One region of the Paenibacillus marchantiae genome, then DNA from elsewhere that is predicted to be linked to it. Evidence: predicted binding sites of a transcription regulator. Region 1 holds the regulator's gene; the other holds the start of a gene.

Region 1 (4,303 bases):
GATAATAGTTGTGAGTATCATCATTATAATACACTTGCCATACATAGATTCCATTCACAACGCCTGGCATGATTCGTTTGATCTCCCCACCGGGAACTTCAGAGCTGAACCGATTTCGAATCTGAGCTTCATTCATGCCGTTCTTTAACAGTTCACCGTGTACTGCATTGGTTCCCGTCACGGGTTTGTTATTCTCATCAAACTTGATCCACACCATGACATCCTGGTTATCCTTATTTTTGCCGATCAGGGTCCAGTATATGTTGTCTCCGCCGTCTTTCTGCCCCCAGACATACTTACGCAGCTCTTCGTGGGACGTAATCCCCAGCTGTTCCTGGGCCGCCTGTATGGCCAACGCCTCTTCCTTGCGCTGATCCTGGGTAACATAGACATAATAACGCTGAAGTCCAAACAGAATCAGAACCAGGAGCAGCAGCGAAATCCATATCCACTTCTTTTTTTTCTTCAAAAGCCGAACTTCCTTTCCCTATGACGATGCTGTCCTTGTAATTAACGGGCAAGCAAACTGTCAAATGCCAGCTGAGACTCACGCAGAATGCGCTCTTCATCCATCGTAAGACATTCGCCATGTTTAACCACTTGTTTACCATCCACCCACACATGCTCCACATCTTTGGCCGATGCCGAGTAGACCGTATGGGAAATCAGATCCGTATGCGGATAGAAATGGGCCTGTTCGATGTTCAACGCGATGAAGTCAGCCTTCATGCCAACTTGCAGAGCGCCTGTATTGTTCAGGAATATGGATTTAGCACCATATGAAGTTCCAAGCAGAAGCGCTTCCCCTGCCGGCACTGCAGTAGGGTCACCGGACACACCTTTGTGAATCAACGCAGCCAATCTCATCTCTTCAAACATATCCAGGTTATTGTTACTTGCTGGTCCGTCTGTTCCCAGAGACACAGTCACGCCTGCTTTCAACAGATCAGGCACACGCGCAACACCCGAAGCCAATTTCAGGTTACTGCCTGGATTGTGGGAAACTGCTACATCATGCTTTGCGAGAATCTCGATCTCTTCATCATTCAGATGTACCGCATGTGCAACCAGAGATGGACGGGAGAAAAATCCTAGCTTCTCCAGATGTGCGACTGGACGCAGTCCGTAATCAGCCACGTTCTGTTCCACTTCGCGAAGCGTTTCAGACATATGCGTATGCAAAGGCAGATTCAGATCATGAGCAACCTGTACCAGCTTCTCTATGTAATCCGGAGGGCAAGTGTAAGGGGCGTGCGGAGAGATTACGGTTGTAATTCTTCCGTCTGCTTGTCCATTCCATTGACGGGCAAATGCTGCGGACTCTTCGAGCTTGCGCAGTTGTTCTTCTTCTGAGCAAAGCCCGATTACCCCACGTGCCAGAGCAGCCCGAACGCCGGATTGTTCCACCACTTTCGCAACCTGATCCATATGATCATACATATCTAGGAAAGCTGTTGTTCCACCCTTCAACATTTCAAGCACGGAAAGTGATGTGCCCCAATATACGTCTTCAGACGTCATTTTGGCTTCCATTGGCCACATTTTCTCCTGCAACCATACTTGTAACGCCAGATCGTCTCCATGGCCTCTGAGGAGCGACATGGCCGCGTGACCATGCGTATTGATCAGACCCGGCAAGAAGAACAGTCCTTTTCCGTCCACCTTTGTCAGGCTTTCGTCTCCTTCCGGCAATGTCTCACCAATATGCACAATCTTGTCATTCTCAACAACCATAAAACCTTGAACCACGTTCCAATTCGTACCTTCACTCACGGCAAATTTGCCGTTGTGAATTACCCATCTATTTGTCGTCATCTTCCTCGTCGTCCTTTCCATTCTCCAAGTAATAAGCCAGGCTAAGTAGATCCGTCGTAAAATCAGCATGATGAATGCGAATATGCGGCGGGGTCTTCAGGATCGTTGGCGCAAAGTTCAGAATCGCTTCAATTCCTGACTCAATCAGCTGATCTGCAACATTTTGGGCTTCCGTATCCGGAACCGTGATAATACCTATACGAATGTTATCTTTTTTGACCGAATCCGTTAATTCATTCATCGGTTGTACCGTCAAACTGTTGATTTGACTCCCAATTTTCGGACCGTAGGCATCAAATACAGCGACGATCTTCATGTTGTCTTTGAGATAGGCATTGTAATTGGACAAGGCATGTCCCAAATTACCTGCTCCGACAAGAGCTACATTGATCTGCTGGTCTATTTTTAAAATATGGCGGATTTTCTCAATGAGATATGAAACGTCATATCCAATCCCTTTACGACCAAAGTCACCAAAGTAAGCCAAGTCTTTACGAATCTGGGCCGGATTCAAATCCAGCCTCAGTCCAAGTTCTTGTGAAGAAACCGTATTGACTTCCCGCTGATGCAGTTCATTCAAATAACGCAAGTAAACAGGTAATCTACGCACCACGGCTTCCGAAATTTTATCTGATTTCATTCATTGCTCCCCCTTACCAAGGCCACGATAGATAGATGAAAAGATGAGCACCCTGTCTAAAACGATGCAAAATGATTACTGAATTAAACAGGATGCTCCTTGTTATATAATGGATAATTGCTTTAATCGCTTTACTCGCATATCCATGAAACGAATACATGATATTACTCAATTTTACCGCCAATCACTGGCGTCTTGCAATAATGGAAGCTACAGAGCGTATCTGTTATTGTTGCTCTTCGGTTGGTCTCTCGAGCCATTCCGAAATGCGTGGAACTATCTGCTCTGTAAGCATGTGCTCCATTTTGGGACCAGGTAATGAATATAAAAAGTACTTGCCATAATACGCTTCAATAACGCGTGTATCGTATACAATCACAATGCCTCTGTCTTTGCCTGTACGAACCAGTCTGCCAAATCCCTGTTTGAAACGGATGACGGCTTGTGGCACGGATAGCTTCATAAACGGGTTTTTCTTTTGCTGCTGCAAAAGCTCGCTCTTCGCTTCCACTAATGGATGATTCGGTGGCTGGAACGGCAGTCTGACAATTGCAAGGCAGGTCAGAGCCTCTCCCGGAATGTCCACGCCTTCCCAAAAGCTGCTTGTGCCAAGTAGCACCGTTGCTTTAGCATCTTGGAACCGACGTGTAAGCTTGGAACGGCTGCCGCTGTCCACCCCTTGCCCAAGCAAAGAGATATCGTTGCCTGACAAAGCCTCCTTAAGCGGGTCATAGACCTGTCGCAGCATGCGGTAGGAGGTAAACAACACCATCATGCGTCCACGAGTCGCAATAGCCGTTTCCGCGAGCGAGTGCACGAGCATATCCACAAAGTGTGCATCGCCTACACTGCCCTTCACGCTTGGGAAATCACGCGGAATGACAAGCAGCGCTTGTTCTCGATAATTGAACGGTGAAGGTAGCATCGACGTTAACAGACGGTTATTGTCGGCAGCTTCCTGCAAACCCAGCTGTTCGATCATGAATTGAAATGACTTGTCAACGGAAAGCGTAGCCGATGTAAGCACAACGCTTTTCTTTTTATCAAAGAACATATCCTTCAATTGAGCACTGACATCGACAGGAACAGCATAGAGTTGCAGTGATTTACTGCGGAACTGGCCGCTGGCCTCCATCCAGTACACGGTATTGGCATCATCCATCCGCATGAAGAACCGCAGATTATCCTTAATCGTTGCCAAATCCTTGAGCAGACCTGAGATATCCGTAATCAGACTATCGGACTGATAATCGTCCTGATCTTCTTTCACTTCAAGCAGCAGCTTGTCGCCTTTACGAATCAAATCACCTAGGGTGACATAAATTTGGTTTTCAGCGTCCTGCAATTCCTGCCATTTGGCTGGTTTTTGTGAAGACTTCAGTCTAAGTGAGAATTGTCCTGTCTCGCCTGGAGAAGCATCGCTGCGTTCAGGCAGCAGTCCGAACAATGCATCGCTTAGTCGATCCCACATCTCTTTAACTTCGACAGCAAGCGGGAACATCTGATCAATCATGGAGCCCCACTGTACCGAATTTTCATGACCCGACAATTGAGAACGCAGCATAGGCAGTTGGCCATTTCGGCTATCTTTAAACAGTCGGGTCAGTGTATGAACCAACGTGAAATATTTCATATGAAGACCAAGGTGCTTACCTGCTACGTCCTCCAGATGATGTGCTTCATCGATGACGAGACTTTCGTAGGCTGGCAGCAGCTGATGTGCTGCTTTGACATCCGTAAACAATTTCGAATGATTCGTAATGACGATATCGGAAAGCCCGGCTTCATGTTTGGCCCGGTGATAGAAACATTTGCGGAACCAAGGACAGGAACGTCCAAGACAGGACT
Region 2 (4,303 bases), 2.5 Mb from region 1:
GCGGTGGCTGTGCGCACCTTCCTGCGTCAACGCCAACTCGCCGTTCTCCAGATCAAACAAAGTACCCAGTCGAATCAGTTCTTTCACTCCGTCCGGGCCCTCGTTCACCAATGCTTCGACTGCTTCGGAGCGGCATAATCCCGCTCCTGCAACAAGTGTATCCTGCAAATGGTAGGCAGGTGAATCATCCTCAGCAATAACCGCAGCGATTCCTCCCTGCGCATACCGGGTGTTACTTTCCAGTAACGACTTCTTCGTGATCATCAACACACTGCGTTGTTCACTCGCCTTGATCGCAGTAAACAAACCAGCAATGCCCGAACCAATAACCAGCACATCCGTCTCCACCATCGGCAGCGCGGACAGATCAAAATCCACTAAATATTGCGGTATCATGTTATTTCACCTGTCTTGGAGCAAGAGTAGCGCATGCTACTTCACCAGTAACATGCGCTCTAGTGATTCTCTGGCTTTGTCGGCAACCGCTGGCGGTACGTAAATTTGCGGCTTCATCGTTTCCAGACATTTAACCAGCTTTTTCAAGTTGTTGACCTTCATGTTCGGGCATACGAGGAACTTGGTAGCAAAGTGGAATTGTTTATCTGGGCTATCGAGACGCAGTTGGTATCCTGTACCATCCTCGGTACCTACGATAAATTCTTTAGCGGACGAATTCTTACAATATTCCAGAATGGCGGTTGTGCTACCTACGAAGTCACCCATCTCTACAACCTCAGGACGACATTCCGGGTGAACAACGAACTCGGCATTTGGATGCTTCGCTCTCATCTCAACCACGTCTTTGACCGTCAGCATATCATGGGTATTGCAGTAACCTTCCCAGATAATCATTTTCTTGTCTGTATGTTGTTGCACATAATGTCCCAGATTTTTATCCGGTACCCAGATGATTTCATCGGAATCAACAGATTGAATGACTCTGACAGCATTGGCCGATGTACAACAGATGTCGGTCTCTGCCTTGATCTCAGCTGAAGAATTGATGTACGTTACAACTTTGGCATTCGGGTGCTGTGCTTTCAATTTACGTAAGCCTTCAACGTTCACCATGTCTGCCATTGGGCAGCCTGCACGCTCGTCGGGGATGATAACCGTTTTGTTAGGGGCAAGAATTTTAGCGCTTTCACCCATAAAATGAACCCCGCAGAAAACGATAACATCCGCATCGGTTTGTGCCGCCTTCTGGGCCAGCAAAAACGAATCTCCCCGGAAATCAGCGACCTCCTGTACCTCGTCACGTTGATAATAATGGGCAAGAATAATGGCATTACGTTCCTTCTTCAACTCCATCAGCCGCTCGCGCAGCTCCCGGTTCATCTCAGCCTTGCGCTCTAAAGCCAGAGCTTCCACCTGTGATCCTCTCCTTATCGGGACAGCCTTATACGCTGTTTCATATGGCAAATCCAAGTCGTTATTTTCGCTTGAGAAACGAATCACAAGCGGTTTAACACCTAATGTACACAACGTTCACGACTCTGTCAATAAATGAAAACGCCCCAGAACAAGGGCATAACCGCCCATTTCCTACGTGGTTCGCCCTATAGCTCCCCGTTATCATTATCTATACAATTTAAAGGAATATATAAAAAAAGAGAGCCCGAAGGCTCTCTTTGTTCATCTGCCACTATAAACAGATGGTTGTTATAAATTAAGACGTTGGCTTCGTTCCACCATCATCCGGGTCATTGCTGTTTCCTTTGTCCAGATTCGGAGCTTCGTTAGGAATATCTCCGGCTGGTGGCTCAGGCGTTTCATCTTTGCCTTGGATACGGACGCGTACATCACCGATGTTGTCGATGATCGCCTCTCCGCTTTCGCTAGGCGTGCCTTCTCCATCATTGCTGTTCTCACTTTTTGGAGTCAGGGAACCTGTCTCGATCAATTCCTTGATCTGATCCATTTCCAATGTCTCCACTTCGAGCAATGTTTGTGCGATCAGATGCATCTCTTTCGAATGTTTTACGAGCAAGTCCTTACATTTCTCGTAACAATCGTTAATGAAGCGTTGCATTTCCTGATCAATCTCATATGCGATGGAATCCGAGTAATTCTGTTCATGACCAATATCACGGCCCAGGAATACCTGTCCCTGTGAACTTCCGAATTGCATAGGACCCAATTTCTCACTCATACCGTACTCCATAACCATACTTCGAACAATACCTGTCGCTTGCTGGAAGTCACTGTATGCGCCAGTACCAATTTCACCAATGAACAATTCTTCTGCAACACGGCCCCCAAGGAGTCCCGTTATTTTGTCCAACAGCTCCTGCTTGGTTACAAGCATACGATCTTCTTTTGGCAACATGATTACATATCCACCCGCGCGTCCACGCGGAATAATGGTAACTTTATGTACCATATCGGCATGTTCCAGGAAGTAACCTACAATGGTGTGACCTGCTTCGTGGTAAGCAATGATACGTTTCTCACGATCACTGATGACACGGCTTTTCTTCTCCGTACCTACGATAACACGGTCAATCGCCTCGTCTACCTCACGCATGGAAATATCTCTGCGATTACGACGTGCCGCAAGCAATGCCGCTTCATTCAAGAGATTTTCCAAATCTGCACCGGAGAATCCGGTAGTACGCTTCGCAATAATGTCCAGCTTCACATCTTTGGTGAGTGGTTTGTTGCGTGAGTGTACTTTCAGAACCGCTTCACGACCTCTCACGTCAGGGCGATCAACCGTGATTTGACGGTCAAAACGTCCTGGGCGCAGCAAGGCAGGGTCCAGAATATCAGCACGGTTCGTTGCAGCAACGATGATAATACCTTCATTGGCTCCGAATCCGTCCATTTCAACAAGCAACTGGTTGAGTGTTTGTTCACGTTCGTCGTGACCACCACCAAGACCAGCACCACGCTGACGTCCTACAGCATCGATCTCATCGATAAAGATGATACATGGGGCGTTTTTCTTCGCATTTTCAAACAAGTCACGTACACGAGATGCACCGACACCGACAAACATTTCAACGAAGTCAGAACCGGAAATACTGAAGAATGGTACACCCGCTTCACCGGCAACAGCACGAGCGAGCAAGGTTTTACCTGTACCCGGAGGACCTACAAGCAATACGCCTTTAGGAATCCGCGCACCTACTGCTGCGAATTTACGAGGGTCCTTGAGGAAGTCCACGACTTCAACCAGTTCCTGTTTCTCTTCGTCAGCACCCGCAACATCTTCAAACGTAACCCGTTTCTTCTCTTCGTTATAGAGACGAGCACGGCTTTTACCAAAGTTCATTACTTTACCGCCGCCGCCTTGAGCCTGATTAAACAGGAAGAAGAACAGCAGGAACATAATGATCAAAGGAATAAAGGAAGTCAGCAACGTCAACCAGATGCTGTCACCTTTCATAGGTTCCTGATGATATTCAAAATTGTTCGTTTCGCTTGCAGCTACAAGCTCACTAATCGCCTCATCCGTAGGAGGAATATACGTTGAGAAATTTTCTGATTTGGCCCCGTCAGGTATCTTTCTGTATTGACCGGTCACGAGGTACGTCTGACCGTTGAATTGAACCGTCAATTCAGAGACGTTGTTGGCCTTGATTGCCGTGCGCAACTGATCATATCTAGGATTATCGGTGGCTTCGCCGCCATTGCTGACGAACTGGACTATCCCCACCACAACTAAAAAAAGAATCAAATAAAAACCAGAATTCCGGATGAACCGATTCATCCCCTACCTCCTCTCGAGACACTTTAATTATTTTAACATAGCCCGACATGGCTTCTCAACAGAAGCCACCAACAGATATGGGCTTGGAACTAGCTTAAGCATTAGTTGCTGTAAACTTCCGGTTTCAGAATCCCGATGTAAGGGAGGTTCCGGTACTTCTCGGCATAATCCAAACCATAGCCAACGATGAATGCGTCCGGAATGTCAAAGCCGGTGTAATGAGCTTCAAGTTCGACTTTGCGACCTGAAGGCTTGTCAAATAGCGTAACCACACGGACGGATTCAGCACCGCGGTTCTGCAAGAGTTCGATCAGATAACTGAGCGTGAGTCCACTATCAATAATGTCCTCTACAATCAGAACCTCGCGTCCCTCGACGGATTCATCCAGATCCTTAATGATTTTAACAACGCCTGATGATTTGGTGGAAGCGCCATAACTCGATACTGCCATGAAATCCATCTCAACAGGTACCGTAATGTTCTTAACCAAATCAGCCATAAATATAAACGCACCCTTGAGCACACAAATGACCAAAGGATTGCGATTTGCATATTCGGCACTTATTGTTGCGCCTAATTCCTTGATT

The links. The regulator Rex, encoded in region 1, represses fermentation and respiration genes when NADH is low (regulators of the CRP and FNR family bind a similar motif). The targets are predictions, from matches to a motif close to TTGTGAAATATTTCACAA.
Region 2: the regulator Rex is predicted to act here: its motif matches at 1,443-1,460, upstream of nadA (quinolinate synthase NadA).

The regions. Positions count from the first base shown of each region.
Region 1 covers NZ_CP118270.1:5,641,609-5,645,911, forward strand. The annotation lists gene PTQ21_RS25305 (cell wall elongation regulator TseB-like domain-containing protein) at 1-469, opposite strand, end outside; gene PTQ21_RS25310 (amidohydrolase) at 511-1,815, opposite strand; gene PTQ21_RS25315 (redox-sensing transcriptional repressor Rex) at 1,802-2,455, opposite strand; gene dinG (ATP-dependent DNA helicase DinG) at 2,682-4,303, opposite strand, start outside.
Region 2 covers NZ_CP118270.1:1,206,534-1,210,836, reverse strand. The annotation lists gene nadB (L-aspartate oxidase) at 1-396, opposite strand, end outside; gene nadA (quinolinate synthase NadA) at 433-1,371, opposite strand; gene ftsH (ATP-dependent zinc metalloprotease FtsH) at 1,670-3,715, opposite strand; gene hpt (hypoxanthine phosphoribosyltransferase) at 3,817-4,303, opposite strand, start outside.